Regions from separate parts of the Lactobacillus sp. WILCCON 0058 genome, predicted to be linked through region 2. Evidence: predicted binding sites of a transcription regulator. Region 2 holds the regulator's gene; each other region holds the start of a gene.
What was found. The regulator HrcA, encoded in region 2, represses chaperone genes, less so after heat shock. The targets are predictions, from matches to a motif close to TTAGCACTCNNNNNNNNNGAGTGCTAA.
Positions count from the first base shown of each region.

Region 1: groES (co-chaperone GroES) is a predicted target of HrcA. The motif match lies at 3,550-3,576, and genes of this name have one in related genera.
Region 3: ACYVUU_RS02950 (ATP-dependent Clp protease ATP-binding subunit) is a predicted target of HrcA. The motif match lies at 2,245-2,271, and genes of this name have one in related genera.
Region 4: ACYVUU_RS01455 (Hsp20/alpha crystallin family protein) is a predicted target of HrcA. The motif match lies at 6,091-6,117, and genes of this name have one in related genera.

Region 1 is NZ_JBUBHM010000001.1:1,732,888-1,740,761, reverse strand. It holds gene tsaD (tRNA (adenosine(37)-N6)-threonylcarbamoyltransferase complex transferase subunit TsaD) at 1-526, shown strand, start outside; gene ACYVUU_RS07990 (ABC-F family ATP-binding cassette domain-containing protein) at 592-2,508, opposite strand; gene ACYVUU_RS07985 (redox-sensing transcriptional repressor Rex) at 2,773-3,459, shown strand; gene groES (co-chaperone GroES) at 3,615-3,899, shown strand; gene groL (chaperonin GroEL) at 3,922-5,535, shown strand; gene mutS (DNA mismatch repair protein MutS) at 5,676-7,874, shown strand, end outside.
Region 2 is NZ_JBUBHM010000001.1:1,435,427-1,443,300, forward strand. It holds gene dnaJ (molecular chaperone DnaJ) at 1-1,080, opposite strand, end outside; gene dnaK (molecular chaperone DnaK) at 1,163-3,007, opposite strand; gene grpE (nucleotide exchange factor GrpE) at 3,066-3,683, opposite strand; gene hrcA (heat-inducible transcriptional repressor HrcA) at 3,695-4,738, opposite strand; gene ribF (riboflavin biosynthesis protein RibF) at 4,873-5,814, opposite strand; gene truB (tRNA pseudouridine(55) synthase TruB) at 5,829-6,725, opposite strand; gene ACYVUU_RS06675 (ribosome-binding factor A) at 6,776-7,138, opposite strand; gene infB (translation initiation factor IF-2) at 7,151-7,874, opposite strand, start outside.
Region 3 is NZ_JBUBHM010000001.1:600,565-608,438, forward strand. It holds gene ACYVUU_RS02950 (ATP-dependent Clp protease ATP-binding subunit) at 4-2,199, opposite strand; gene ACYVUU_RS02955 (hypothetical protein) at 2,368-2,568, shown strand; gene ACYVUU_RS02960 (phosphocarrier protein HPr) at 2,676-2,942, shown strand; gene ptsP (phosphoenolpyruvate--protein phosphotransferase) at 2,942-4,669, shown strand; gene spxA (transcriptional regulator SpxA) at 4,842-5,246, shown strand; gene ACYVUU_RS02975 (adaptor protein MecA) at 5,350-6,099, shown strand; gene ACYVUU_RS02980 (competence protein CoiA family protein) at 6,205-7,065, shown strand; gene ACYVUU_RS02985 (DsbA family protein) at 7,078-7,722, opposite strand; gene ACYVUU_RS02990 (CYTH domain-containing protein) at 7,797-7,874, opposite strand, start outside.
Region 4 is NZ_JBUBHM010000001.1:301,128-309,001, forward strand. It holds gene ACYVUU_RS01405 (IS1634 family transposase) at 1-712, shown strand, start outside; gene ACYVUU_RS01410 (hypothetical protein) at 678-908, shown strand; gene ACYVUU_RS01415 (cysteine peptidase family C39 domain-containing protein) at 972-1,367, opposite strand; gene ACYVUU_RS01420 (LytR/AlgR family response regulator transcription factor) at 1,364-2,125, opposite strand; gene ACYVUU_RS01425 (GHKL domain-containing protein) at 2,128-3,480, opposite strand; gene ACYVUU_RS01430 (bacteriocin) at 3,491-3,658, opposite strand; gene ACYVUU_RS01435 (hypothetical protein) at 3,732-3,953, opposite strand; gene ACYVUU_RS01440 (glycosyltransferase family protein) at 3,970-4,896, opposite strand; gene ACYVUU_RS01445 (glycosyltransferase) at 4,903-5,160, opposite strand; gene ACYVUU_RS01450 (bacteriocin) at 5,168-5,326, opposite strand; gene ACYVUU_RS01455 (Hsp20/alpha crystallin family protein) at 5,533-5,958, opposite strand; gene greA (transcription elongation factor GreA) at 6,191-6,655, shown strand; gene ACYVUU_RS01465 (hypothetical protein) at 6,698-6,907, opposite strand; gene ACYVUU_RS01470 (hypothetical protein) at 6,962-7,522, opposite strand; gene ACYVUU_RS01475 (hypothetical protein) at 7,691-7,874, opposite strand, start outside.

The sequences.
Region 1 (7,874 bases), 300 kb from region 2:
CAAGATCGGCCGGGTCCTGGGGGTCAACTACCCGGCCGGCAAGACGATCGACCAGTGGGCTCACCAGGGCAAGGACACTTTTGGCTTCCCTAGAGCCATGATTGATGAAGACAATTACGACTTCTCTTTCTCAGGCCTGAAGAGTGCCTTTATCAATACCTGCCACCATGCTGATCAATTGGGGCAAGAATTGGATAAGTATGACCTGGCGGCCAGCTTCCAGGCGGCCGTGGTGGACGTTTTGGCTGAAAAGACCATGCGGGCCATCCGGCAGTACCAGCCGAAGACCTTCATCATGGGGGGCGGGGTTGCCGCCAACCTGGGCTTAAGAGAACGGATGAACAAGGAAATCGCCGCTTTGGAAAAGGCACCGAAGGTTGTCCTGCCGCCGCTTAAGCTCTGCGGGGACAACGCGGCCATGATCGGGGCTGCCGCTTACAACCAGTACCTGGCCGGCGACTTTGCCGACCTGACCTTGGACGCGGACCCGTCAATGGAACTGCCTTACGCCGAGGATTACAAGTAAAGAGCAAAATAAAATGCAGACAAAAAGCAAGTCCAGAAACGGACTTGCTTTTACTTTGTCTAAAATTAAAAATCTTCCAAGGCCAGGGAGGCATCTTCCCAGGCCTGGGTAACTTGGCTGATCTTTTCCTGGACAGCGGTCAAGTCTTCCTGCAGAGGCCCCAGCTTGCTGAAGTCGGCAGCGATAGCCGGGTCAGCCATGGCCTGCTGGATCTCTTGTTCCTTGGCCTCCAGCTTTTCCAGGTCTTTTTCCGCCTGGGCGACCTGCCGCTCCAGTTTCCGCTTTTCAGAGTCCCGCTTTTTCTGCTCCTGGTAGGAGAGCTTGTTTTCGCTGACTGCCTTGATGGTTGTCGTTTCTTCAGCAGCAGCTTCTTGGGCGGCGGCTTCTTCCTTGGCCTTTTCATTCAAGTAGTAAGTGTAGTTGCCTTCATAGATCTTGGCGTGGCCGTCTTTAGCGACGACGATCTTGTTGGCCAGTTCGTTGATGAAGTAGCGGTCGTGGGAAACGAAGAGGAGGGTGCCGTCGTAATCGTCCAAAGCTTTTTCCAAAACTTCCTTGGCGTCCAGGTCCAAGTGGTTGGTTGGTTCGTCCATCAAAAGGAAGTTGTTGTGCTCCATGGACAAGACGGTCAGGGTCAAGCGGGCTCTTTGCCCCCCGGACAGCTGGCTGACCTGCTTGTCGATATCTTTGGCCGTGAACAAAAAGCTGGCCAGGATCGACCGGATGTCTTTTTCGTTCATGTCCTTGTGCCGGTCCCAAATGGTGTCGATCACGGTCTTAGAGTAGTCCAAGCCCTGCAGTTCCTGGTCATAGTAGCCAATATCCAGGCTGGCCCCATACTTGATGGACCCGCTCTTAACCGGCAGCTGCTTCATGACGGTCTTTAAAAGGGTGGACTTGCCGATCCCGTTTTGCCCAATGATGGCCACCCGGTCGCCCTTGTTGATCTGGAAGGAGATGTCTTTAAGCATGGTCTTGTCTGGATAGCCAACGGCCAGGTCCTTCAAGATCAAGACTTCCTTGCCGGATGGCCGGGCGCTGTCAAACTTGATCCGGACTTTTGACTTGTGCTTTGGCGGGTCGACCAGTTCCATCTTCTCCAGGGCCTTGCGCCGGCTTTGGGCTTGCTTGGTGGTGGAGGCGCGGACGATGTTCTTTTGGATGAACTCTTCCTCGCGCTTGATTTCTTCCTGCTGCTTTTCATAAGCGGCTTCCTGCTGCTGGTCACGGAGTTCTCTTTGGGCTAAGTACTGGCTGTAGTTGCCCTTAAAGACAGTCAGCTGGCCATGCTGGAGTTCAAAAATCTGCGTGGCCAGGTGGTCTAAGAAGTACTGGTCGTGGGAAACCGTTAGGATGGCACCTGGATAGTTCTTAAGGAAGGCTTCCAGCCAGTCCAAAGTATCCAGGTCCAGGTAGTTGGTCGGTTCGTCCAAAAGCAGGAGCGGGGGCTTCTTCAAAAGCAGCTTGACGAAGCTGAGCCGGGTCTTTTCCCCGCCGGACAGGCTGGCAATCTGCTTATTCCAGGTCGCTTCCGGGAAGTTGAAGCCGTTGAGCATGCTCTTGATTTCGGCTTGATAAGTGTAGCCGCCGGCTTGTTCAAAATTGTACTGGGCCTGGTCCAGGCGGCGGAGCAGTTCTTCGTCTTCCGGGTGGTCGGCGATGGCATACTGCAGCTTCTCCAGCTGCTGGCCCTGGTCGATCAAGGGCTGGAAGACCGTCAGCATCTCTTCCCAGATCGACTTCTTTTCGTCAAAGTCGTGCTCCTGGGCGATGTAGCCGAGTTCGATCCCCTTGTTGACGGTAAATTCGCCCTGGCTGGCCTCCTGGCGGCCGGTCATGATCTTTAAAAGGGTCGTTTTCCCGGCCCCGTTTGGCCCGACCAGACCGATCCGGGCATTGTTTTCAATTGAAAAGTTAACCTTGCTGAATATAGGAGCAGCCCCAAAGCGTTGCTCCAAATTGTGTCCTTGTGCTATTATCATATTTTTTCACCTTGAAACATTGTACCATGCAAAGGCCCGGCTGACGGCTTTGGCAATGATTTTCAGCAGATTTTTCCTTTCTTTCCCAGCTTTAAAAAGAGCCAGGCTCCTTCAATTGATTTGTGAAAAAATTCGATGAAAAGGATTTTATGGCAAATATTGTGAAAATACGACTTGCCAAAGACTAGTAAAAGCGGGTATCATAATAGATGATTGATTACAGATTCACATTCACAAATAACTAATCAGACGGAGGCATCTTTTATGAACAACAAATTTAGAATTCCCAAGGCTACTGCCAAAAGATTGCCGCTATATTACCGCTACTTGCTTCTTTTGAATGATGAAGGCAAAGACAAGGTTTCTTCAACTGAACTGGCTGAAGCCGTCCAAGTCGACAGCGCTTCAATCCGCCGGGACTTTTCCTACTTCGGCGCCCTGGGCAAGCGGGGCTACGGCTATGACGTCAAGAACCTGCTCAGCTTCTTTAAGAAGATCCTCAACCAGGACACTTTGACCAACGTTGCCCTGGTCGGAGTCGGCAACCTGGGCCACGCTCTTTTGAACTACAACTTCAAGCGCAGCAACAATATCAGAATTTCCTGTGCCTTTGACATCAACCCGGAAATCACTGGCAAGATCACCCAAGGGGTGCCGGTCTACTCAATGGATGAAATGAAGCAGCAGATCGCTGACCAGCAGATCCGGATCGCCATCTTGACCGTTCCCCAGGCTACGGCCCAGAAGACGGCTGATGAAATGATTGAAGCCGGGATCAAGGGGATCATGAACTTTACCCCAATCCGCCTGTCCGCCCCAAATGGGGTCCGGATCCAAAACGTCGACCTGGCTACCGAATTGCAGACCTTGATCTACTTCCTCGACTCTGACGAAATGATCAAAAAGCAGCTGGAAGAGCGGAAGAAGGCCATGGACAACACGAATAAATAAGGAAAACAGCACTTTTTAGCACTCTCGCTTAAAAAGTGCTATTTTTCTCTTGCCTTTTTTGGAAAAAGGGATTATTATCATAGTTGTAAGTTAGCACTTGATCAAGATGAGTGCTAAAGAATTTCTAAAGACAATTAATTTCAGGAGGGAATAACGTGTTACAACCAATTGGAGATCGCGTGATCGTTGAAGTTAAAGAAGCTGAAGAACAAACCGTTGGTGGCATCGTACTTGCTTCCAACGCTAAGGAAAAGCCAACGCAAGGCAAGGTTGTTGCCGTAGGCGGCGGCCTGTACGCTGAAGATGGCAGCAAGCTTCCTATGACCGTCCAAGAGGGCGATGAAGTTTTATACGATAAGTATTCTGGCACCAAGGTCAAGTACGAAGGCAAGGAATACTTAGTCCTTCATGAAAAAGACATTTTGGCAATCGTTAAGTAATTTAAGGAGTGCAAATTAAAAAATGGCAAAAGACATTAAGTTTTCAGAAGACGCAAGACGTTCACTTTTAAACGGGGTTGACAAGCTGGCCAACACGGTCAAGACGACTTTGGGGCCTAAGGGCAGAAACGTCGTTTTGGAACAAAGCTACGGCAACCCGACGATTACCAACGACGGCGTGACGATCGCCAAGGCAATTGAACTGGAAGACCACTACGAAAACATGGGGGCCAAGCTGGTTGCTGAAGCTGCTTCAAAGACCAACGACATCGCCGGTGACGGTACGACCACTGCCACTGTTTTGACCCAAGCTATCGTGCAAGAAGGCATGAAGAACGTGGTTGCCGGTGCCAACCCAGTTGGCATCCGCCGCGGGATCGAAAAGGCTACCCAAGCAGCCGTTGACCAATTGCACAAGAACAGCCACGAAGTTTCCAGCCGGGACCAAATCGCCCAAGTTGCTTCAATTTCAAGTGCTTCAAAGGAAATCGGCGACTTGATCGCTGAAGCCATGGAAAAGGTCGGTAACGACGGCGTCATCACTATTGAAGACTCCCGCGGGATTGAAACTGAACTGAGCGTGGTTGAAGGGATGCAATTCGACCGCGGCTACCTGTCCCAATACATGGTAACTGACAACGACAAGATGGAAGCTGACTTGGATAACCCATACATCTTGATCACTGATAAGAAGATTTCCAACATCCAAGACATCTTGCCAATGCTGCAAGAAATCGTGCAACAAGGCCGCGCTCTCTTGATCATCGCTGACGACGTGACTGGCGAAGCTTTGCCAACTCTTGTTTTGAACAAGATCCGCGGTACCTTCAACGTTGTTGCCGTTAAGGCTCCTGGCTTTGGTGACCGCCGCAAGGAACAACTGGCTGACATCGCTGCTTTGACTGGCGGTACGGTTATTTCTGAAGACCTGGGCCTGGAACTCAAGGACACCCAGCTCAGCCAATTGGGTCAAGCCCGCCGGGTAACCATCACCAAGGACTCAACTACTATCGTTGACGGCTCTGGCGACAAGGAAGCCATCCAAGAACGGGTTGACACCATCAGAAAGCAAATCGAAGACACGACTTCAGACTTTGACAAGAAGAAGCTGCAAGAACGTCTGGCCAAGCTGGCTGGCGGCGTAGCCGTAATCCACGTCGGCGCTGCTACTGAAACTGAACTCAAGGAACGCCGCTACCGGGTAGAAGACGCCTTGAACGCTACCCGCGCAGCTGTTGACGAAGGCTACGTAGCTGGTGGTGGTACTGCCTTGGTCAACGTTGAAGAAGCCGTTAAGGCAACCAAGGGTGACACTGCTGATGAACAAACCGGGATCAACATCGTGGCCCGGGCCTTGACCGCTCCAGTTCGCCAAATCGCTGAAAACGCCGGTAAAGAAGGCTCAGTCATTGTTGACCACCTGCGCAAGGCTGACCCGGAAGTCGGCTACAACGCTGCTGAAGACAAGTATGTCAACATGATCGACGAAGGGATCATCGACCCAACCAAGGTGACCCGGTCAGCTCTGCAAAACGCCGCTTCAATCGCTGGTCTTTTGCTGACCACTGAAGCAGTTGTGGCAGAAATTCCTGAAGACAAGCCTGAAGCAGCCCCTGCTCAACCAGGCATGATGTAAAATACTGAAATTTAACACACACAAGAATTACTGTAAGAAGGGTCCAGCTCAAAGCTGGGCTCTTTTTGCGTGCAAGACAGGGCAAGCAGGCCGGTGAAATGCTGTATAATTGAAAGCATACGATAAGCGAGGGAGTTTTTATGCCAAGAAAAGCCACGACTCCAATGATGGAGCAATATTACCAAATTAAAGACCAGTACCCGGATGCCTTTCTCTTCTACCGGGTGGGGGACTTTTATGAACTGTATGAAGATGATGCCGTCAAGGGATCACAGATTTTGGAACTGACTTTGACCCACCGGTCAAACAAGTCGGAAAACCCGATTCCCATGGCCGGGGTTCCTCATATGGCGGTTGATTCTTACGTCAACACTTTAGTGGAAAAAGGCTACAAAGTGGCCATCTGTGAGCAATTGGAAGACCCGAAGAAGGCCAAGGGGATGGTCAAGCGGGGGATCATCCAGCTGGTTACCCCCGGTACTAAAATGGCCCAGGGGCCAGACGACAGCCAGGAAAGCAACTACTTGACCAGTGTCGTCGAAAAGGCTGGCGGCTACGGCCTGGCTTACAGCGACCTGTCGACCGGGGAGATTTTTGCCACCCACGTCAAGCACTACACGGAAGTGGTCAATGAACTCTTGTCTTTGCGAACCCGGGAAGTCGTTTTTGCTGGCAACCTTAGCGCCAGCGACCGGGACAGCTTGCAAAAGGCCAATATCACCGTGTCTGAACCGGCTGAGCTGGAGGGAGAGCACGCGGAAATTTCCTACGTCCAGCAGAAACTGACTGATTCTTTGGAAAAAGCTGCCGTCCGCCAGCTGGTTGTCTACCTGTTGGCCACGCAGAAGCGGAGCCTGGCCCACCTGCAGGTGGCGGAAAGCTTTGAAATCGGCCAGTATTTGCAGATGGCCAACACCGTCCAGCGGAATCTGGAACTGACCCAGTCAGCCACGACTGGCAAGAAGCAGGGGTCACTTTTCTGGGTTTTGGACAAGACCACCACGGCCATGGGGGGCCGGCTTTTAAAGCAGTGGCTGAGCCGGCCGCTTTTGTCTTTAGACCGGATCACCCAGCGCCAGCAGATGGTTCAAGCCCTTTTGGACGACTACTTTACCAGGGAAAACATCATTGACTCTTTAAAGGGAGTCTACGACCTGGAGCGGTTAAGCGGCCGGGTGGCTTTTGGCAATGTCAACCCCCGCGAGCTTTTGCAACTGGCGAAAAGCCTGGAGGCGGCCAAGCCGATCATCCAGGCCTTAGCCGAATCGGGCAATCCGGACCTGGAAAAATATGGGCAAGGCATTGATCCGCAGAGCGAACTTGCTGAAAGCATCACTAATTGCTTAGTTGACCAGCCGCCGATTTCCGCTAAAGATGGTGGCATTATCCGGGCCGGGGTCAGCGAGGACCTGGACAAGTACAGGGAAGCCATGAATGGCGGGAAAAAGTGGCTGGCCCAGATGGAAATGGAAGAGCGGCAAAGAACCGGGATCGATAATCTGAAGATCGGCTACAACCGGGTCTTTGGCTACTTCATCCAAGTAAGCAAGGGCAATGTCTCTAAAGTGCCCCAGGACCGCTACACCAGAAAGCAGACCTTGACCAATGCCGAGCGCTACATCACTCCGGAATTAAAAGAACACGAGAACTTGATCCTGGAAGCTGAGAGCCGGTCAACCGACCTGGAATATGAGCTCTTCAGTCAGCTGAGAGAGGCTGTCAAGGCCCATATCCCGGCCTTGCAGGAACTGGGCCGGAAGCTGGCCGCCCTGGACGTTTTCGTGGCCTTTGCCCAGGATGCAGAAGAGAAAAATTACTGCCGGCCAAGTTTTTCCAGCAAAAACGAAATTGCCGTTAAAAACGGCCGCCACCCGGTCGTTGAGGCAGTTTTGCCAGCGGGCTCCTACATCCCTAACGACCTGGTCATGGATGAAGACACCAGCATCTACCTCATTACTGGGCCAAACATGTCCGGGAAGAGCACCTACATGCGGCAGCTGGCCTTGATCGCCATCATGGCCCAGATTGGTTCCTTTGTGCCGGCAGACAGCGCCGTGCTGCCAATTTTTGACCAGGTCTTCACCCGAATCGGGGCAGCTGATGACCTTTATTCCGGCAAGTCCACCTTCATGGTGGAAATGAGCGAGGCCAATGACGCCCTCCAGCATGCCTCCAGCCGATCCCTGGTCCTCTTTGATGAAATCGGCCGGGGGACGGCCACTTACGATGGGATGGCCCTGGCCGGGGCGATCATCAAGTACCTGCACGACAAGGTCGGCGCCAAGACCCTTTTTGCCACCCACTACCATGAACTGACTGAACTAGATGAAACTTTGCCG
Region 2 (7,874 bases):
GCCGCTGGCCTTGACGAATTCCAGCAAGGCCTTGCGCTGGGCCTCATTGATGGACTTCGGAATCACGATTTCAACCGTGGTTACCTGGTCGCCAGAACTGCCGCCGCGCAGGCTCGGAACACCCTTGTCCTTTAAAGTAAACTTCTGGTTCGGCTGGGTGCCGGCCGGAATCTTCAGTTTCGTGTCGCCGTAAACCGTCTTGACGTTGATTTCGTCACCCAAGGTTGCCTGGGCAAAGGAAATCGGCACGGTCGTATAGATGGTCTGGCCACGTCTGGTGAAGTCCTTGCTTGGCCGCACCCGGAAGACGATGTAGAGGTCCCCGTAAGGGCCGCCGTTCTTGCCGGCTTCGCCTTGGCCGGCCAGGCGGATCTGCTGGCCGTTGTCGATGCCCGCTGGCACCTTGACCTGCAGGGTCTGCTTCTGGGTCTTGACCCCCTTGCCGTGGCAGTTTTGGCATGGATGCTGAATGATGACCCCACTGCCCGCGCACTTGTCACAGGTCGTCTGCCGCTGGATCATGCCCAAAACGCTTCTTTGCGTAATAGTCATCATGCCGCTGCCGCCGCACTTGTCGCAGGTGATTGGGTGGGTCCCCTTTTCAGCCCCAGAACCATGGCAGACTTCACAGGTGGTTGACCGGCTGTAGCTGATTTCACTGGTCTTGCCCTTGATGGCGTCCATAAAGTCGATCGTCATCGTGTAGTCTAAATCAGCCCCCCGCTGCGGAGCGGTCGGGTCTACCTGCTGGCGGGCGCCGCCACCAAAGAAGCTGTTGAAGATGTCACCAAAGTCACTAAAATCAGCTCCGCCAAAGCCCTGACCACCGTACTGGCCGCCAAAGCCGCCCTGGCCGTTCATGCCAGCCTGGCCAAATTGGTCATACTGCTGCCGCTTTTGCGGGTCATGAAGCACTTCGTAAGCTTCATTGACTTCCTTGTACTTTTCTTCTGCCCCTGCTTCGTGGTTCAAGTCCGGGTGATATTTCTTGGCCAACTTCCGGTAGGCCTTGCTGATTTCTGCGTCACTGGCATCCCGGCTCACGCCTAAGACGTCATAATAGTCACGGTTTGCTGCCATCTGTTTATTACTGCTCCTTTTACTAACAAAAGAAAAGAACTACATCAAGCAGTTCTTCTCCTTTTGTTTAATTATAGTCGCTTTACTTGTCTGGGTCTACCTTGGTGAAGTCGCCGTCAACAGTGTCGCCGCTTGCGCCATTTGAGCCATTGTCAGTTGGGCCTGCTTGACCGCCTTGGCCTTGCTGGTTTTGGGCGTTTTGCTGGTAGAGCTTGACAGCCAGGTCTTGGGCAACCTTGCTCAAAGCGTCCTTCTTTTCCTTCATTTCGTCCAGGTTGTTGTCCTTTTGAGCCTTCTTCAAGTCTTCCAGGGCATCCTTGACTGGTTGAACGTCGCTGTCTGCGAGCTTGCCGTCAACTTCCTTCAAAGTCTTTTCGGTTTGGAAGATCAAGCCGTCAACTTCGTTTCTGAGGTCGACTTCTTCCTTCTTCTTCGCGTCTTCGTCAGCGTGTTCTTCAGCTTCCTTCTTCATTCTCTCGATTTCTTCGTCTGACAGACCTGAAGCTGATTGGATGGTGATCTTTTGTTCCTTGCCAGTCCCCATGTCCTTGGCAGAAACATTAACGATACCGTTCTTGTCGATGTCGAAGGTAACTTGGATTTGTGGCACGCCACGTGGAGCAGCTGGAATGTCAGTCAGTTCGAAGCGGCCCAAAGTCTTGTTGTCAGCTGCCATTGGCCGTTCACCTTGCAGAACGTGGATGTCAACGGCTGGCTGGTTGTCAGCGGCAGTTGAGAAAATCTGGCTCTTGGAAGTTGGGATCGTGGTGTTTCTGTCGATCAGCTTGGTGAAGACCCCGCCCATGGTTTCAATACCCAGGGAAAGCGGAGTAACGTCAAGCAAAACGATGTCCTTAACGTCACCGGAGATAACCCCGCCTTGGATTGCGGCACCCAAAGCAACGGCTTCGTCTGGGTTGATTGAGTGGTCTGGTTCCTTGCCAGCCCACTTCTTTACGGCTTCTTGGACAGCTGGAATACGGGTTGAACCACCGTTCAAGATGACCTTGTCGATGTCGCCAACTGACAGGCCAGCGTCACGCAGGGCGTTGTCAAATGGGATCTTGGTTCTTTGCACTAAGTCATCAGTCAGTTCGTTGAACTTAGCCCGGGTAAGGTCTGCTTCCAGGTGCAGAGGACCTGCTTCACCAGCGGAGATGAATGGAAGAGAAATGTGGGTTGAAGATACGCCTGACAAGTCCTTCTTGGCCTTTTCAGCCGCGTCCTTCAAACGCTGCATTGCCATCTTGTCCTTGGACAGGTCAACGCCGTTTTCTTGCTTGAAGCCGTCAACCAGCCAGTCGATGATCTTGTTGTCGAAGTCGTCCCCACCCAGGTGAGTGTCACCGTTGGTTGACAGAACTTGGAAGACGCCATCGCCCAATTGCAAAACGGAAACGTCGAAAGTACCACCACCAAGGTCGTAAACCAAAACAGTTTCGTCGTCTTCATCCTTGTCCAAGCCGTAGGCCAAAGCTGAAGCAGTTGGTTCGTTGATGATCCGTTGCACGTTCAAGCCCGCGATCTTGCCGGCATCCTTGGTTGCTTGCCGTTGTGCGTCGTTGAAGTAGGCTGGAACAGTGATAACCGCGTCAGTTACAGGTTCACCAAGGTAGTCTTCTGAGAACTTCTTGATGTATTGCAAGATCATGGCTGAAATTTCCTGTGGGGTGTAAGCCTTGTCGCCAACCTTGACCTTGTAGTCACTTTCGCCCATGTGCCGCTTGATGGAAACAATAGTATTCGGGTTGGTGATGGCTTGCCGCTTGGCAACTTCACCGACTTGAATTTCGCCGTCCTTGAAGGCAACTACTGAAGGGGTAGTTCTGGCGCCTTCCGGGTTGGTAATAATCTTTGGTTCCTTGCCTTCCAAAACCGCAACTGCTGAGTTGGTGGTACCTAAGTCAATCCCAATAACTTTAGACATTGTCTTTTATCTCCTTTGTATTATTTTTGCTTGTTTATTGCTTTGTTAAAAAATTGCCTTACTGGGCAACCACAACCATGGCTGGCCGCAGGGTCCGGTCCTTGTAGACATAGCCCTTTTGCAGGACCTGGACGACATGGTCTTTTTGATCATCATTTTCAGCCGGTACGCTTTGGACCGCCTGGTGCAATGTCGGATCAAACTTTTCACCGTCAGCCTTGATTTCTTCAATGCCGTTATCCTTCAAGGCTCTGACCAGGCCTTCCAGGGTCATTTCGATCCCCTTCTTCAGCTGGCTGGAAGCCTCGTCGTCGGCCTTGACCTGGAGGGCTCTTTCCAAGTTGTCCACGCTGGCCAGGATATCCTTGCCCAAGCGCTGGGACTCATACTTGACCAGGTTGGCTCTTTCCTTGCTGTAGCGGCGCTGGGCATTTTGAATCTCAGCTTCGCTTCTTAAGTACTTGTCTTCCAGGTCCTTGTTCTTCTGGGTCAAAGCGGCAACTTCAGCCTTGAGCTGGTCCAGTTCTGAATCAGCTGCCTTGTCAGCCTTTTCCTTGTCGCCACTTACCTTTTTGTCTTCTTTTACGCCTGCCTTGTCAGCTTCAGCTGGCTTGGCTTGCTTTTCCTGGTCTTCTTGCGGCAAATCCTTCTCACTTGGAAATTCTTCTTTGCTCACGACAAACCTCCTTATTTAAATCTGCCATAGTAATCTAACAACTTGCGGGCCAGTTCCTGGCGGAAGTATTCCATCAAGCCAATCATTTCCGAGTAAGGCATATTTCTCGGCCCCAAGAGGGCGATCGTTCCCCGGCCATAGCGGCCGACGCTGTATTCAGCCGTCACCAGGCTGAAATCCTTCAGCAGGTCGTTTTGCAATTCCGTCCCTAAGCGGACATGAACTGGATAATGGCCGGGACTGTCACTCAGATCGATCAGTTCATCAGCTAAAGAGCTGGAATTGATCAGTTCATAAAGCGACTTGATGTCTTTTAAATCGCTGTTTTCTGTATTATTGAGCAGGTTCAGCTGACCGTCAACGTACAGCTGCTCACTTGCCGCGTCTTTAATGACGGCTTCCAGAAGCTCCAGAAATTCCGGAGCATTCTTGCCGACGATATTAGAGCTGGACAATTGCTCAAAGGTCTGCTTGTTGATTTCGCTTAAATTCTTGCCGACCAGCTGGTCGTTGATCAAGCGGACAGCTTGTTCAATTTCATCCCCTGAGATGTGCCGCGGCAAGGTGTAAAGCTGGTTCTTGACACTGCCATCGCTGGTTACCAGAATTGCCATGACCTGCCGGGGTGCCAGGGGCACGATTCTGAAGCCCGTAATGCTGACATTCTTGACTTCGGGGCCTTCAGCGAAGGCCGTGTAGTCAGTCAAGTCCGACAGGATCTTGGCAGCTTCCTTGACGATCTCGTCCACTTGGTTGAACGGCTGGTCAAACTGGTAGCCAATTTGATTGTAAATTTCTTCCGGCAGCTGCAGGGGCTGCACCAAATTGTCCAGGTAGTAGCGGTAACCCTCAGTCGATGGCACCCGGCCGCTGGAGGAGTGGGTCTTTTCAATCAAGCCATGCTCTTCCAGGACCGCCATCTCATTGCGGATAGTCGCGCTGGACACTTTAATCGGCAATTGATTCATGACTGTCTTTGAGCCGACCGGCTCATGCGTCTTGGTGAAGTCCTGAATAATTGTCTTGAGAATAAGTTCTTGACGTTCGGTCAACATAACATCGCCCTCACTTTTAGCACTCACATCTTTCATGTGCTAACATGGTATAGATTAACAAGAAATTAGCAGTTAGTCAAGGAGAATGCTAAAAAAATCCCGCAAAAAAACGGTCTCTTTTCAAAGACCGTTTTTTACTGTCCAATTAAGGAACTAAAATAGTTTTCACTGGCGACCTGGTCCAGCTTCAGCTGCTCGCTTAAAGCTTCCATGTCGGCAAACTTTTCTTCCCCGCGCAAGTACTTGTACCAGGCAATGGTGATCTGCTCGCCATAGATGTCCTGGTCAAAATCAAAGATGTTGGATTCGATGTAAATCTTCTTCTCATCATTGAAAGTGACATTGTAGCCGACGCTGGTCATCGACTGGTACCAGCTGTCCCCCACCTGGGTCATGGTCGCGTAGACGCCGATTTTCGGCAACACTTTTGGCCAGGCCAATTCCAGATTCGCGGTTGGAAAGCCTAGCTTGTGGCCGTTTCTGAAGCCGTGGACGACCTTGCCGCTAGTTAGATACGGGTGACCCAACAATTCTGTAGCCAAGCGGAGATTGCCGCTTTTAATAGCCTTACGGATTTCGGTTGAGCCAATTTTTTCCCCGGCAAAAATCTGCTTTGGCACCACCTTGATGTCAAAGCGGCCCTTGGCAAAAACCGGCAGATTTTCCATGTTGGCCACGTCCTTTGGGCCATAGCTGTAGTCAAAGCCGGCAACAACCGTGTCTGCCTTAAGGCCCATGATGATCTCATCAACGAAGGCCTGGGGAGCCAGGTGGCTGAATTCCGGAGTGAACTTGAGAATCACCAGGTAGTCGACCCCGATCTTGGACATTTCGTAGGCCTTTTCCTCCGGACTGTTCAAGTACTCAAAGTCCTTGACCCCGGCGTAGACCTCCTTGGGATGGCGGTCAAAGGTCAGCACCATCAATGGCAGATCCTTCTCATCTGCAATTATCCGGGCTTCCTTGATCAACTTCTGGTGGCCGATATGAACTCCGTCAAAAAAGCCCAGGGCCAGGACAACCTTGCCGGCCGTCAGTTCTTTCTTGAACGGATAGCTTAGATTTATTACTTTCAAACTTAATCCCTCAATTACTCATTACTTAAAAGCATTAGGTCCGGGCAGTAGAGACCTTGTCCCTTGGCCCGGTAAATCGCTTTAACCTTTTCATTATACCGCAAAGCGACCTTGCCTGCATCAAGAGGGAGTTTGATCCAGGCCCCGTTTTTCACCTGCTGCCATAAGGCATCGTCTAATTCAAATTGCGGGTAGTCAGCAAAAAAGCTGTCGATTGGCTGAATATAATCTTCAGCATGGTCCAAATTCTCCGCCAGTTCTTCCAAAGTGACCGCGTCCTGCAGTTTGTAGCCAGAACTGGCCGTCCGCCGCAATTTGGTCATCACTGCCGGCAAGCCCAATTTATCGCCCAGGTCGTTGACCAGGCTGCGGACATAGGTCCCCTTAGAACATTCAACTTCATAAGAAAAAGTCTGCCGGCCTTTTTCTGGGTCAAACTGGCTTGGCCGCGTCAAGTCATAGCGAAAAACCTGGACAGACCGCTTGGGCCGCTCAACCGGAATCCCTTCTCTGGCATATTCGTAGAGCCGCTTGCCATTGACTCTGACCGCGGAATAAATTGGCGGCTGCTGGACGATTTCCCCAGTCAAAGACTGCATGGCCTCTTTGATGGCCTGGTCACTGACCGGCTCAGTCAGGGCTTTCTCCGCCAAAACTTTCCCTTCCAGGTCATAAGAATCAGTTGCCAGGCCCAGCATGCCTTCACCAACATAAGCTTTTGGCCGCTCATGCATCAGCTCAATCAATTTTGTTGCCTGACCTAGAGCTACCGGCAAAACGCCGGTGACTTCCGGGTCCAGGGTTCCGGCATGGCCGATCTTCTTTTGCTTTAAGAGCCGGCGCAGCTTATAAACCACATCCCCGCTGGTCATGCCCGCTGCCTTGTCGATTACGATAATTCCGTTGAACATCTTTTTCTCCTCTTCTTTATACGCAAAAAAGCGCCCGAAGGCGCTTTTTGCTAGTTTTGGCGATCTTGTTCCTGCTTCTTCAAGTCAGCAAGCAAACGGTCGATCTTGCTGCCGTAGATCACGGACTGGTCCCGCTTGAAAATCAGTTCCGGAACCTTGTACATGGTCAAGCTCTGGCCGAGCAAGTGCCGCATGGTTCCTTTAGCCTTTTCCAAGCCGGCTTCCGCTTCTTTTTGCGCCTGTTCATCTTCAGTCAGCAGACTGTAGTAGACAGTCGCGTATGAAAAGTCATTGCTGCACTCCACGGCGGTAAAAGTCACGTCGCTGACCCGGGGATCGCGGATGTTCTTGCGGATGATCTTGGTCAGTTCCCGCAGGATTTCGCCTTCAACCCGTCCTTTTCTGTGCTTCATTTCAGCCTCCTGTTAACCTGGCTTAACTTCCTGCATTTCGTAGGCTTCCAGTTCATCGCCTTCCTTGATGTCGTTGAAGTTTTCAATGGTCAAACCACAGTCAAAGCCTGCCTTGACTTCCTTGACGTCATCCTTGAACCGGCGCAGTGAGGCAACCTTGCCGTCGTACTTGACCACGCCGTCTCTGATAACCCGGATGCCTGATTCTCTAGTAACGTAGCCGTTGTCGACAAAGGCACCAGCGATGGTCCCGATCTTGGATACCTTCCAGGTTTCGCGAACAGTCAGGTTACCGATAACCTTTTCTTCGTAAGTTGGTTCCAGCATCCCTTGCATAGCGGCCTTAACGTCATCGATAGCCTTGTAGATGATGCTGTAAAGGCGGATGTCGACGCCTTCTTGAGCAGCCTGGCTCTTGGCAGTTGCCGTTGGCCGGACGTTGAAGCCGATGATCAAGGCGTTTGAAGCGCTGGCCAGGGTAACGTCACTTTCATTGATGGCCCCGACGCCGGAGTGGATAATGTTGACCCGGACGCCTTCAACGTCGATCTTTTGGAAGGATTGGGCCAAGGCTTCAGCAGACCCTTGCACGTCAGCCTTCAAAACGATGTCGACAGACTTCATGCTTTCCCGCTTCATCGTGTCAAAGAGGTTGTCCAGAGTAACGTGCTGAACATTTTCACGCTGCTTTTGCAGAGACTGCTGGGCCCGGGCTTCACCAACCGCGCGGGCAGTC
Region 3 (7,874 bases), 830 kb from region 2:
TAGTTATTTTTCTTCACTTGCTTCAGCTGCCGGCAGGGCAGGGACTTCTTCAGAGATTGCGATTTCCCCATCCTTTAAGTCGGCGACTAATTGCTTGGCTTCAGTGTGGTCCAGCTTGTAGTCGGCCACCTTGTCTTCGATTTCTTCCTGGATTACCCGGCGAAGCGGACGAGCGCCCATTTCCGGATCGTAGCCTTCTTCAACCAGCTTATCCTTGGCCGCGTCAGTAACCGTAATGTGCAGGCCCTGGTCGCTGACCATGGCGTTGGTCTTGTCCAAAAGGAGGTTGACGATCTGCAGGAGGTTGCCCTTGGTCAATGGGTGGAACTGGATGATGTCGTCAAAACGGTTCAGGAATTCCGGCTTGAAGTACTGGCTCATCACCTTGCGGGTTTCTTCAGCTTCGTTCTTGTTGTTTTCCGCTGCGAAGCCCACGCTGGCCGTCTTGATCCCCTGGCCGGCGTTTGAGGTCATGATGATGATCGTGTCCTTGAAGGAGACAGTCCGCCCTTGTGAGTCAGTCAAACGGCCGTCGTCAAGAATCTGCAAGAAGAGGTTCAAAACATCTGGGTGGGCCTTTTCAACTTCGTCCAAAAGGATCAGGCTGTAAGGGTTGTGGCGGACCCGTTCAGTCAATTGCCCGGCTTCTTCATAGCCGACATAACCCGGAGCTGACCCGATCAGCTTGGAAACAGAGTACTGCTCCATGAATTCGGACATGTCGAAGCGGATCATGGCGTCTTCGCTGCCGAACATCTTCAAGGCCAGCTGCTTAGCCAGCTCGGTCTTGCCGACCCCGGTCGGGCCGACGAAGAGGAAGGAGCCGATTGGCCGGCCGGACTTGTTGAAGCCGATCCGGTTTCTTCTGATGGCCCGGGCCACCTTGTCAACGGCTTCGTCCTGGCCGATAACCTTGGCCTTGAGGTCGCTGGCCAGGTTGGCCAGCTGGTTTTCTTCTTGGGCCTGGATGTCGCCGACCGGGATGTTGGTCTTTTCTTCGACGATCTTGTCCATGACCTTGGCCGTGATGGTTGGGGTCTTGTCCGGGTCGACGTTCTGGTCCTTCAGCTTTTCGTATTTTTCGATCTGGTCGCGGTAGTAGGCAGCCTTTTCGTAGTCTTCATTCTTCAAGGCGTCCTGCTTGAGCTTCTCAGCCGCGTCGATTCTTTCCTGGATCTTTTCCTTATCGATGTAAGGAATGGTCAGGTTCATTCTTGACCCGGCTTCGTCCAGAAGGTCGATGGCCTTGTCTGGCAGGAAGCGGTCCTGGATGTAGCGGGCAGACAGCTTGACGGCAGCTTCGATGGCATCGTCAGTGTATTTGACGTGGTGGTAGTCCTCGTAGCGCTTTTGGATCCCCTTGAGGATCTTGATGGTTTCGTCGATGCTTGGTTCCTTGACTTCAACTGGCTGGAAACGCCGGGCCAGGGCGGAGTCCTTTTCGATTTCCCGGAATTCCTTGATGGTCGTGGCCCCGACTAATTGCAGCTCGCCTCTGGCCAGAGCCGGCTTGATGATGTTGCCGGCATCCATGCCGCCTTCAGAATTGCCGGCGCCGACGATTTCGTGGATTTCGTCGATAAAGAGGATGATGTCTGGCTGGCTCTGCAGCTCTTTGACCAGCTGCTGCATTCTTTGTTCAAACTGGCCCCGGATCCCGGTCCCTTGCACCATGGAAACCATGTTGAGGGAGATGATCCGCTTGTTTTGCAATTTAGCTGGAACGGACCCGTCCACGATGTCTTGGGCCAGGCCTTCTACAACCGCGGTCTTGCCGACCCCGGCTTCCCCGATCAGAACCGGGTTGTTCTTGGTCCGCCGGTTGAGGATTTCGATCACCCGGGCGATTTCCCGGTCCCGGCCGATAACCGGGTCGATCTTGCCCTTCTTGGCCAAAGCGGTCAAGTCGGTCCCGAACTGGTCAAGCAGGGACTGGCCGCCGCCATTGCCGCCCCGGCCCGGGTTTTGCCCGGATGGATTTTGGTTGTTGTCACGGTTTGCGCCATTTGGCCGCCCGTTCAAAGCATTGAAGAGGTCGTCAAAGTCGCCGAAAAAGTTGTCATTGTTCATTTGATTGCCTTGTTGATTCCTTAATTCTTGGTAGCATTGCTGACATAAGTCGATTTCTTTGTTTTGGCCGTTAATCTTCGTGTAAAGATGTATCGAGGCCTGCCGTTGGTGGCAGTTTTGACACAACATGTTAAAATACCGCCTTTCATCAAAGTTCTGCCTAAATTATAGGGCTTAGCACTCTGATTAGTCAAGTGCTAAGCCTTGGGAAGAACATAGCTTGCCTTTGAGTCTTCTTCCTTTAATTTTGACAAAAAAATGCGCTAAAATAATGGACAAGGGGGGTGTAACATTAATATGGACTATACTGATATTTTGGAGCAATTGGTCTCAGGCGACTTGCTTGAGTACCAGATCGACCCGCAGAAGGACCCGGAAGATGCTTTTGCCTTCCAGCAAAGCCTGCGCAATTACGGGAAAAACAAGAAAATTACCGGCCGGGCTGGTCGCGGCGGGGTTATTACCTATACTTCGATCGAGAATAAGCCCAAGTATTAATGAAAACATTTACAAATTAAGTTGTAATGACCTCGAAAACATGTTATTCTTTAAGGGAAACGGTACTTTGGTACCCAATTCTTGATTTTTAAAGGAGATAATTTACGATGGAAAAGAAAGAATTTCACATTATCGCTGAAACTGGTATTCACGCTCGTCCAGCTACCTTGTTGGTACAAGCTGCTTCAAAGTTTGGTTCAGACATCAACCTTGAATACAACGGCAAGTCAGTTAACCTTAAGTCAATCATGGGCGTAATGTCATTGGGTGTTGGCCAAGGTGCAGACGTTACTATCAGCGCTGAAGGCGACGACGAAAAGGAAGCTATCGCAGCTGTTGCTGAAACTATGTCAAAAGAAGGTTTGGCTGAATAATGACTGAAACTTTGAAGGGTATCGCAGCCAGTGACGGCGTTGCTGTTGCTCCAGCCTACCTCCTGGTCGAACCGGACCTTTCTTTTGAAAAGAAGTCCGTTGCCGACGCGGAAGCTGAAGTAGCCCGCTTTGACAAGGCAGTTGCCGAATCACAAGCTGAATTGGAAAACATCCGCAGGGTTGCAGCTGAAAGCTTGGGTGAAGAAGAAGCGCAAGTCTTTGACGCCCACTTGATGTTCCTGTCAGACCCTGAATTCACTGGCCAGATCAGCGCCAAGATCAAGAGCGACGCTGTCAACAGTGAAGCAGCTTTGGACGAAGTTGCCCAAAACTTCATCACTATCTTCCAAAGCATGACTGACAATGCCTACATGCAAGAACGTGCCGCTGACGTCCGCGACGTTTCAAAGCGGATCATGGCGCACTTGCTGGGCAAGGAATTGCCTAACTTGGCAAGCATCGACCACGAAGTAGTTCTGGTTGCTGAAGACTTGACTCCAAGTGACACGGCACAATTGAACAAGAAGTACGTTAAGGGCTTCGTAACTGACCTGGGCGGCCGGACTGCTCACTCAGCCATCATGGCCCGGTCTTTGGAAATCCCAGCTGTTGTCGGGACTGAAAAGATCACCACTTCTGTAGAAAACGGCCAAATGCTGATCGCTGACGGTTTGGATGGTGTTGCCATCGTTGAACCAAGCGAAGAACAAGTGGCTGACTACCGCAAGAAGGGCGACGACTTCGCCAAGCAAAAGGCTGAATGGCGGAAGCTGAAGGACGAACCATCAGTAACTGCTGACGGCAAGCACTTCACTATTGCTGCCAACATCGGTACTCCAGACGACCTGGCCGGCGTTCTGGAAAACGGTGCTGAAGCAGTCGGCCTGTTCAGAACTGAATTCTTGTACATGAACTCAAACGACTTCCCAACTGAAGAAGACCAGTTTGAAGCTTACAAGAAGGTTCTGGAAGGCATGAACGGCAAGCAGGTTATCATCAGAACCATGGACATCGGTGGCGACAAGCACCTGTCATACTGGGACCTGCCAGAAGAAATGAACCCATTCCTGGGTATCCGTGCCGTTCGTCTGTCCTTGAAGAACAAGGAAATCTTCCGGACCCAGCTGCGGGCCTTACTGAGAGCATCAGCTTACGGCAAGCTGGGGATCATGTTCCCAATGATCGGTACTTTGGACGAACTTCACCAAGCCAAGGCTGTTTTGGCTGAAGAAAAGGACAAGCTGGTCAAGGAAGGCGTCAAGGTTGGCGACGACCTGCAAGTCGGCATGATGATCGAAGTTCCAGCAGCTGCTGTTTTGGCAGACCAATTTGCCAAGGAAGTCGACTTCTTCTCAATCGGGACCAACGACTTGATCCAGTACACTATGGCTGCTGACCGGGGCAACGAAAACGTTTCTTACCTCTACCAACCATACAACCCGTCAGTTCTCCGTCTCATCAAGCACACGATCGACTCAGCTCACGAAGCTGGCATCTGGTGCGGGATGTGTGGTGAAGCAGCTGGTGACTCAACTATGTTCCCAATCCTGCTTTCCATGGGTCTGGACGAATACTCAATGAGCGCAACTTCAATTCTGCGGATCAGAAACGAAATGAAGAAGCTCTCAACTGAAGAACTCGCCAGCCTGGCTGACAAGGCTACCAAGGAATCATTGACCAACGAAGACAACATCGAATTGGTTAAGAACCTGATGGCTGACAAGTAAAGAGCAAATTAAAAGCGATTAGCGTGAGCTGACCGCTTTTTTTGTCCGATTAATTAAGAAATTTAAAAGAAAGCCAATTACCCCCTTCCTTTTTGTAAGTATCCATGTTAAACTATATAGTAAGTAACGAATGTGTGTTCATGCAATCTCATTTTAAAGGAGCGTGGTAACAATGGTAGATTTATATGTTTCTCCAAGCTGCACCTCATGCCGCAAGGCAAAGCAATGGCTTGAACAGCACAATATTCCCTACAAGGAAAGAAACATCATTTCTGATCCTCTGAACCGGGAAGAAATCATTCATGTTCTGAGAATGACTGAAGAAGGCACGGAAGAAATCGTGTCAACGCGGTCGAAGGCTTTCCAAGAGCTGAACATCGACCTGGACGACATTTCAATGAACGAACTGATCGATTTGATTGAAAAGAACCCAAGCCTGCTGAGACGGCCAATTATTTTGGATGACCGCCGGATGCAGGTCGGCTACAATGAAGATGAAATCCGCCGCTTCCTGCCGCGTAGCGTGCGCCGGCTGGAAATGGCCCGGGCTAAGCGCCTGGCAGACCAGGATTTATAATTTCAGAATAGAAAGTTGAAGGCGTTGGCTTCTAGAAGCTAACGCTTTTGCTTTGTCGGCTTTTTAGGTTACAATAACAGTACACACAAAGGAGGGATTGAGAATGCGCGTTGAAAAGGTAAATGAGAACACGCTCCGCGTAAGCATGACCCGGGAGGATCTGAATCAGCGGGGCTTGAAGATTCTGGACTTGCTCGGCAACCGGGAAAGAGTCCAGGAATTCTTCCTGTCGGTTCTGCGCGAAGTAGACGAGGACAATGACTTTGCCAGCGATGCGCCGGTGACTTTCCAAGTCATGCCCAACGATGGCGGGATCGATCTCTTGATTACCAAGATGAATAATAACAGCGACCTGCCGGAAGAAATGCGGCGCTTCTTTGATCCTGAAGCTAACGGGGTCGGAGGCGATATAGCTGAGCCAGTTGAGGAAGGGTACTGGGCCTTTTCTGACCTGGATCCGGCTGATGACGCCAACACTGAGATGGACCCGGTGATCATGCAGGACCTGGGCAACACTGATGATGATGACTACGAGGACTACTGGAGTTATCAGGAGACTCATGTCCTGGCCTTTGACGACATCGATGATCTCCTGGCTTTGGCTGACAGCCTCAAGGTCAGCGACCTGGCTTCCAGCGTCTACTACTACAAGCAGAAGTTCTATCTCAAGCTGGCTTTTATGGACGAGAACTACGCGGAAATCAAGCCGGCTGATGCCTGGGCGATCGCCAATGAATTTGGCTGCCAGGTGTCCGCTGACGAATTTCAGCAGGCCCAAGACCACGGCCAGTGCCTCTTCCAGCAGGATGCTCTGGGTGCTCTGCGCCGGCAGTTTGCCAGCAAGTGGGCATAAGAATATAGACTATAATTTGCGGACTCCTTCGGGAGTCCTTTTCCTTTTTTCAGCTTTTTTAAAAAAATCTCCCCCTTTTGGCGTACTAGTTAATGGGGGATTATTTTGTACGCAGCTTTATTAAACAAAGAACTGGTCCTGGCCGTCAGCGAGGCTGGCAAGGTCCGGGAAAACCCGGCCTATCTCAACCAGGAAGTCTACCGCTGCCCGCGCTGCCAAAAGCCGGTGATCCTGGTTTTGTCGCAGAAGGCTGAGCCCTTTTTCAAGCACTACCAGGCTTACCGGGGGCTGGGGGAACAAGAGGAGCACCGGCAGGGGAAAATGCTCCTGAAAGCTGCCTTGACCGCGGCGGGCCTGGCAGCGAAAACTGAGGTGCCGCTGGCTGAAGGTGCCTTGCGGGCTGACGTTTTGGCCACGCCGCTTTTGGCCTTTGAAGTCCAGTGCGCGCCCTTAAGCAAGGAAGAGTTTGCCCACCGGCATGCCCTTTACCGGGCGATCGGGATCAAGGATGTCTGGCTGGTTGGCCGCCGGCATTTTTTAGGGGAAAAATTAAAGCAGACCCAGCTGATTTTCTTTCGGGAAAACCCGGCCTGGGGGAGCTATTATCTGGAAATCCACCAAGAAGAAGGCCTAATCAGGCTAAAATACCAGATCAAGCAGGCACCCATCAGCCAGACCCTGCTCTACCGGCAGGTAGATTTTGCTTTGGACGCTGAAGGAATCGCTGCCTTGTGGCACTTTAGGCCCCTTTTGCCCCCGCCTTTGGCTGATGACTGGGTCAAGGAGCGGGACTATTTGGACCAGCAGCTGAAGGAAAAGAGCAAGCTGGGCCAGAAACTGGGGGAATTGATGTACTTGACCGGCTATACCGTCTTTACCTTGCCCAGGGAGGCTTTTTCCACTTGGCGGCTGCCAGGGGAGAAAAGCTGGCTCTTGAAATTTTTGCAGCAAAAAGCCAGCCCCTAAAGGTGAGGCTGGCTATAAGAGATGAAGGTGGCTGACTGGGCAGTAAAGCGGAGCATTCTCCGTCAGCTGCATCAAGGGTTCAAGGCAGCTGTCAGCGCTATTTTGAAAAATCTGCAGGAGGTCGTCGTCACTTAGTTCGCCGTCAAGCAAGATGCCGCTGTCGTCAATTTGGTCGTCAAAAACCACAGTTGAAGGCAGGGCAGTGACCTGGAATTTCCGGGCCAGCTGCTGGTCCTGGGCAATGACGTCTTTTAAGCAAGTGTCGTTTAAAGTAGATGAAATTTTCTCTGGCTTGATATTCAGGCTTGTCAGCAATTCTTCAGCCAAGGCCGGAGAGTAAGACCGCTGGCCGTCGCTCAAGCTTTCCTGCAGCTTAAACAGGAAGCTCCTGGCCTTCTTTTTGCCATAAGCAATCTGGACGGCATAGTAAAAGCTCTGGGCGCTGACTGAGGCATTATGGTAATTGGCCAAATTGATGGAAGTGTTGAAATTCCAGTTCCGCTTGACCATGTCAGCCTTCATGGCCTCCATGGTTACCAGGGGGATGTAATTGACGGAAATTTCAAGCTCCAAGTCTTTCGCCAGCAGCCGGATGCGCTTTTCAAGCTGGTAGCAGGACAAGCCTAACGGATTGATAAACAGAAAAAGTTCGAACATGGTCGACCTCCAATTTTTGCTTCATCTGCTACTTTAACAAAACTTTTACTTGAAAACAAAAGAAAAGCTTACGGCTATTTTTGCTTGGCATGCAGGCTGGCCCGGGCAATCTTGCTCATGTTGTTGGCTGACTTGACCGACAAGGCAAAGCG
Region 4 (7,874 bases), 1.1 Mb from region 2:
CTACTTCCACATCTACTACAAAGCCAAGAAGCAGGCCAGCGAACGTGCTAGACTGGAAGCTGATCTGGACCGAATGGAAGCCGAGATGGACAAGATAAAGGGCAGAGAATACAAGCTTCCAAAGAGATACGAGCACTACTTCAAGCTTACCTACCACAAAGGCAAGTTCTATGGCTACGAGGAGCGGGAAGATGTCATTGAACGAGAGCTGCAGCTGTGCGGCTATTTCGCAATTGTGACCTCTGAAAAGATGACGGCTTCAGAAGCTTTGAACCTTTACAAAAGCCGCGATATCTCAGAAAAGCTGTTTGGCAGTGATAAGACCTTCCTTGGCAACCGTTCATTCAGAGTCGCAAGCAGCCAGGCAGCTGAAGCGAAGATCTTCATTCAGTTCATTGCTTTGATAATCCGGGCAAGAATCTACACGCTTCTGAGAAAACGTAAAGCCGAAATGCCGGGCAAGCCTAACTATCTGAACGTACCTTCGGCACTGAAAGAGCTCGAAAAGATTGAACTGATACGACAGCCGAACGGCAACTATAAGCTCGATCACGCAGTCACGGCTACCCAGAAAGTAATACTAGGCGCTTTTGGGCTAGACGAAGAATGGATCAAAGCACAGGCAAGACTGATTGGAAAAGACATTAAGAACGCCGCAATGCCAGAAGAACAGAAAGATGATGATGAAGATGCCGAGAACGAAGAGTATTAAAACTATTGAAGCAGAGATCTCCCAAACAGAAGAACAGCTCCGACGCCTCAAAGAGCGCTGCGATAAAGCGTCAGAGAAGCTTGATGCCCTCTATGAGCTCAAGAAGCACCGAGAGCAGGAGGAATTACTAAAAGCTATTGATAAAAGTACCAGAACCAAAGCTGAGATCCTCGCGTTTCTAGAAAGTCATGCATAAAAAGAAATACGGTTAGCAGAAAATCTGCCAACCGTATGGTTTGAGTTGTAAAATCCTGGGAAACTAGCATTTAGTAATTTCAATAATTCCGATATTTGGGTCTGGATCAGCAATTAATAATTTTGAGCCCAAATCTTTTAAAACAGTATAGTAATGAAGGAGCTCGTTATCTTTAATTACGTGCACAATTAGTGGATATGTGGTATTTCTAGAATGGAATAATGATAAATCTGCTTTAACAGCAGTAACATCTAAATATAGCTGTTCTGCTGCTTTTACCAAACCAAGTGCAGTGGTACCTTCAATATTTGTTTTGGCTAGATGTCGTAAATGGGCTAAAGTTACATCTGAATGGTAGCTTTTTAAAACCATTGCTAAACAAGCTATTCCACAATCAGTTTCTTCCAATTGAGATATATACGATTTATGATACTTAATAGAATTAAATAGGCTGATCATTTTGAAAAATATTTTCTAAGCATATGACTGTTTTTTCGTGAATAGTATTGAATATCACCGTTAGGGAAGGTGATTTTGTGCGACTGATAATCAATTTCAGCTTTTTTAGGATTAATTAAGCATGATTGACTGATTTGCAAGAGATAAGGTGCCGTTTCCGCAATTTTGCTGATACTACCGATAAACTGACTAATTCCGTTGGTATGAACAAGTTCTAATTTATGGGAGTTGCCAGTAGTTGAAATATAGTAAATATTATCTGCAGCAATTTTCTTTACTTCATATCCAGCTTTATAAGTAAAGAAGTTTGCAGATTCTGAGCTTGAGTTTTCAAAATAATTAATGGCTGATTTTAAGGTGTCTGAAATACGCGTAGTTAACTCTGCTACATTAGAGCTTTTTACTATATAATCGATAGGCCCCAATCGTCTTTGATAAGTGATGATAGAAAGGTCGGCATGACTTGTAACGAAAATAATCTGAGCTTTTGGATCGTTTTGCTTAATGTATTCTGCTAAGTCAAATCCGTTATCTTTACCAATATTTTTACCAAGCTCAACATCTAGGAAATAGATTCCACCGGTAGGTATTGTCTTCTGTAAAATATTGATAGCACTTTTGTATGTTGTCGCTTGCCCAAATACGTTAAAAGTTACCGAATCGTTATCAGATAATCGAAAAGCAGCGATTAATAGCATGTGCTTAAGCTGACCAATTGTATCTTGATTGTCATCACAAATAAATACTTGATACTTCATAGCTAGTCTATTACCTCATCTATTGGCAGGATGGTTAGATTGAAAATAAACCAAGTATCCTTGATATGATAGTCAATTATGACATTGTCGTATTTTTGAGAAAATTGCTTAACGTTTGCTAATCCGAGGCCAGGATGTTGCTTTTTAGTCGTGTATCCTTTTTCAGTTAACTGACTCAAAGTAATATCAGAATTAGGAATTCGATTTCTGATCATAAACTCAAAGTCGTCATGATCTTGATAATACATGGCTTCAATTCGTAAGTCTTGTTTCTGAAGGAAATTGGAGTTAAAATAACCCGTTTCTGCCTCAATTGCGTTGTCAAAAGTAATACCAATCACTCTCACCAAATCAAGTAAATCGATATTTTGGGGAATTTCATAAATTTCGGATTCACATCCAAAGCTATATAAAATTCCTAAACTGTACATTTGTGTCAGTTTGCTAAATACTATACTTTTAAGTTCTTTTATATGAATATGATTTAAGTCTTTGTACTTTCGTAATGCTTCTTCGTTAAAATGACTATTTGTATATTCACTTAATTTGTCAATAACGCCTTTGACATTGCCTTCTTGAGCGTCAATTTTTAAGCTATTAAGAATGTTTTGATAATCATGCTTAAACCTGCGAAGATCATCCTCGTTTTGATCTAGATAAGATGAGTATTCTTCTAGTTCCTGCTTTTCCTGGAGCAGTTCTTTTTGTTGAGTATGGGAAAGCAACTTCTTTTGTATTTCGACTAAAGAAATATACATGATCAAAATAAAAATCGATTGCAAAAACAATAAAGCTAAAGATACGATGATGACCTCGGTTGGTTTGGTATCGCTTAAAACATACGCGTTAAGAACCATCGAACTAATATATATATACGCCAAAACACCAATAAAAACTTTTTTATTGGTGCTAGTTAGGTTAGTAATGATTTTGGGAATAATTTTAAGGAGTAGTAGGTAACTAATAATAATAATCGCAATATTAGTAAAAAAATCTAAATTACTAGAGTCCAAAATGGGAAAGAGAAAAAGAATTAAGTTAGAAAGGATGATAGTAATGGAGTCAAAAATTCCTAGGAAAAGCGCAGCACCTAGAATTAGAAATTTATCTTTTGTGTTTCTTAAACCAAGTAGTGTGAAGAAAAGAATTTCTACAATTGTAATCGAAATATTGACGACTACATTAGACGGGATTAATACGGAGGCTATAAAGCAAAAAATATAAAAAGCAGTGACAAGAATTTTCTGGGATGACGTAAACTTGACCATAGATATTTTGGTAAAAATAGATAAATCTACAATCAAACTTAGTATAATATTGGCAAGTATGCTAAATAATTCAAATGTATTGTTCATTGATATTTACTCATTGCTTTCTAAAAGCTTTAACTAAACTCTTGTATAATTGGTGGCTTTTCTTATCAGTATTAAAGCCCCGTATGTTAATAAAGTTGGTAGTAATATAAGCAGAAAGCTGAGATTGTGTAGTACCGCCCTTAATTTTTTGAAGCTCTGTTTTATCTAATTTTTTCATAAAAAGATTCCTCACTCTAATAAAAAATAGCGTTACCTAGGTAGTTACCTAAATAATACTATTAATGATCAATTTATAGCATTGAAATTACAGAAACAATAATTAAAATAGCGCCAACTAGTGACAAGATGCCTGCTCCAATATATCCACTCCATAGAGCAAATCCCCACCATTGATCATTAGAATAATTGCTACTATTTGTTTTTAACTCAAGATACTTCTTAGTTTGTTTAAAAGCAAAAGCACCGCCTACAATAAGTAGCAAGCCAACTACTAACAGAATTACATATTCCATAACCGTGTTCTCCTATTTACAATAGAAAATCTATTTCACTATCTAATAACTCTTTATACTCTGGATTATCAATATTTTCAACAAGATTTTTGGCGCTAGAATACTCGCCAATGTTAATTAGTAATTTTATTAAAGCAGGTATTACTGAATCTTCGGTTCCCTGAGATTCTTCCTCTACCTTGTCAAGATTTGATTCATATTGTCTTAGACACTTGTTGACGAATTTTAAGGTAGACCTGTTTCTGGTTTCATTTAATATATTGCTTGCAGAGATAAATATTGCTAAAAAGTTCGCATCATAGGGAAATTTCTTCATAGCCGCCTTTGAGCATTCTATAGATTCGTTAAGTTTCCCATCTGACATCAGTAAAAGAGCGTATCTTGCCAAAAGATATTTTAGCCATTTGCTGCCTTGAATGTTGCTATCTGAAAAGTTATCTGCTTCGTTACTAAATATAAACTTTTTAAGATGCTTTATATAATATTTTTTAGATATAAATCCAAGCTCGATGTAGTCTTGAGAGATCATTGCAACCCAACGTGGATTATTGGGTTCTTGGTCTATCTGATGCAATAGTAGTTTTGAGTATCTTTTAGCCTTATTAAATCTTACGATTTCTTGAGGGCTGTTTCCCTTGTTTACTATGCAAAGATTGGAGTCAACGATATCTAATTTACCTTTTATGGTTATTAGCTCTTCATGTACGCAACCATGATACCTTATAAAGTCATCCTTTTTGAATAGAACCTTTTTCCTCACAAAGGAATTGCCATTGTATGATTTTATTTTTATAGTACAAACAGGTGCTGAACTAGTTTGATCTAGATAGTATAGAAAATCTTTTAATTCATGACTAGTACAGAGTGAATTATCGAACACTTCGTCAGAATCAATGATAAAAGTCCAGCCTGCTGGAATGAACTTTAAGCATTCGTTTCTCATATAAGCCTAGTTTTCTCGCCAAGGAACTTGATAAAGATGAGCTTTAGAGAAATTTTCTTTAACGACCTGAATAGTATTATCAGTAGATCCTGTGTCTACAACTACAATAGAGTCACAGTAATTGTCTATTGATCTTAGTGCCTCTAGAATGTTGTGCTCCTGATTTTTAGTCATTATTAAACCTGTTAAATGAAGATTGTATTCAGAATTGGTTTGATAGAACTCTGTATAATTGTTGGATTCAGGTCTCTTAAATTTGATCATATTATTATTAGTGGTGGTGCTTCCAGTTAATTGAACCTGGCTCTGCTAGTTCACCAATTAGTCCACTGATTCCGTTGGACCACTTTACCCAACTTGGTTGCTTTTTCTTACCGCCCTTGACTTGTTTTAATTCGTCTTCGGACATTATTTTTAGTAACTTTTCCATAGTTAAACCCTCCCGGTCACAAATTGAATTTGGATGATCTTCTGATCACAATTGTTATTATAATGCGATTAATTGAGAAGAAACCAAATTTGCCTAAGCGGTCAATTTTGATGCTTAAATGGCATCTTTTCACAATTTCACAAGTTTTATACTGAAATTTTTGGCAAAAAAAGAAGCCCTCGCGGGCTTCTCTAAGCACTCTGAGCTTATTCGATAGTAATCGTGTCTTCGTTTTCTTCTGGAGCGCTCTTTGGCAGGGTAACCGTCAAAACGCCCCCGTCAAGCTTGGCGCTGATGGCCTTCTTGTCAACGTTCGGCAGGCTGAAGCTTCTGGAAACTGACCCTTCGCTGCGCTCCTGGCGCAAGAGGTTCTTCTTCTTGTCGCTGTCATCCTTGAAAGTGCTGCGGTGGCCGGAAATCGTCAAAATCCCGTCAGTGTAGGAGAGGTGGATGTCATCCTTGCTCATCCCCGGCACGTCGACCTTGACGGTGTATTCGTGCTCATCTTCAGCAACGTCTGATTGCAAAATGTTTCTGAAAGCGTGGCTGTCCAAGAAGTCCTTGGAGTTGTCGAGCCAGCCGCCCATGTGATCGAACAAGTCGTTGTAACGGTTCATTAAATCATTAGTCATAATCTAAAACTTCCCTTCAACAAATTATTCTATTCAAGCTGCTTTTTACAAACAGAGGCAGGAAGAGAAGCGGTGGAGCCGCTTTCTTTCCCGACAACTATATTATAGTCCCTTTTTGGAAAAATGGAGCATTTAGCACTCAACTTTTTTGACTGCTAAATAAATTTTTTGGCAAAAAGATCTGGGCGGGCTATAATGATTTAAAAATAGAAGTGAAAGGCGACTGGCAAGCATGGTATATTATCAAAAAATGACCCCGGAGGGCTACAAGCAGATTGAAGACGAGATCGCGGCCTTGAAGGCTGACCGGCCCCGCCGGGTGCAGAACCTGAAGGAGGCCCGGGCCCTGGGCGACTTGTCCGAAAACACTGAATATTCAACCGCTAAAAGAGAACTCCGCCACCTGGACAGCCGGGTCCGCTACTTGAACAAGCAGCTCAAGTATGCCGAAATCATTGAGATCAAGAATGACGGCAAGGTCAACCTGGGAAAAAATGTCACCATCCGCTATGAAGACGATGGGGAAGAGGAAAGCTACAAGATCGTGGGCCGGATGGAAGAGGCTGTAGGCGATGGCAAGCTGCCCTTTGACAGTCCTTTGGGCCACGCCCTCATGCACCGCAAGGCTGGGGATGTGGTGACGGTTGAAGCGCCGATGGGAGACTACCAAGTCACCATCCTCAGTGTGGAAAATTAAAATGGAAAACCGTCTAGCTCTAAGCTAGACGGTTTTTGCGTGTTATTTTTTGTTGAGCTTGTAGAAGAAGTAGATAGAGTCAATAAAGAAAGCGATCCCAATAAGAGCTACTTCCCAAATGTCTTTAGCAAGAAAACCATATTTTTTCCACAACATAATGTCAGTTGTGGTAATGCCGGTTGCAAAACTAGCAATGAAGGCACAAAGGCTAGTAGCAATTTTACCTTCTAGAATTTCTTTCAGCTTTTTCATAGTACTTTCTTGTACACCCACTTTACAGATTGCAAATGTTTTCTAGCTGAATCCTTATAAGTGTAAGTCTTCCAAGCAGGTTAACAACGTAGATAGTATGAACTTTCCACTCTCAGTTATTTTTCTTACGGATTCGCTATTATATTTCTGAGTATCTAGATAGTAGTATTTTCTTCCAGCATGTCTAAAAGCAACTTTGCCATTTGCGTAGCTGAAGTTGATAAACGGGCTGAAAATACTGCTACTTTGAGAAGACGGTACCTGGCTATTGTTGATATCGATAGAGCAAACTTCATCGCCATCTAAATAGATGGTGTAGATCCCATCTGCATTGGTAATTTTGTAAGAGTGTTCCTCACCGTTGTATCTTACCTTGCCGCTCATTCTTGAAGGATCATCTGGCAAGATTTGCATTGTTTCTCCTGATTTTGTGGTTATGTTTTGCCATTTGTTGTCTGATGATCCCTGTGAAGAATTGTTAGTTGAACTAGTAACTTGCACACTGCTTGTTGTAGTAGATGCATTTACCACGGTTGGAATTGTTGCTTGCAAAAGAGTTGTAGCAGAAAGGCCAGTTGCTAGTCCAATTGCGATTAATTTGCTTAGTTTTTTCACTTTTTACCTCCGAAAAATTACATTTCCAACAAATATAGTATAGCACTTACATTGCGGAAAGGAAGCGCTCTTTTGGAAAGGATATTTTGGAAAAAGTAGGCAATCATCCCAGTGTGGATAACTAAAGTGGAAAACCCGTCTGGCTTAGAGCTAGACGGGTTTTGTGTGTTATTTTTTGTTGAGCTTGTAGAATTCTTCAATTGAAAAGCCAAAAGAGAAAATGGCGATTATGGCCAATTCAATGGTTGGATCATAATTGCTTGTGCTTCTATTCCAAAAGGCGATAGCCCCAACTGCAAAGCCAGCAAATAAAGAATCAGAAAACGCAATAATTCTCAAACTTCCCTTTCCA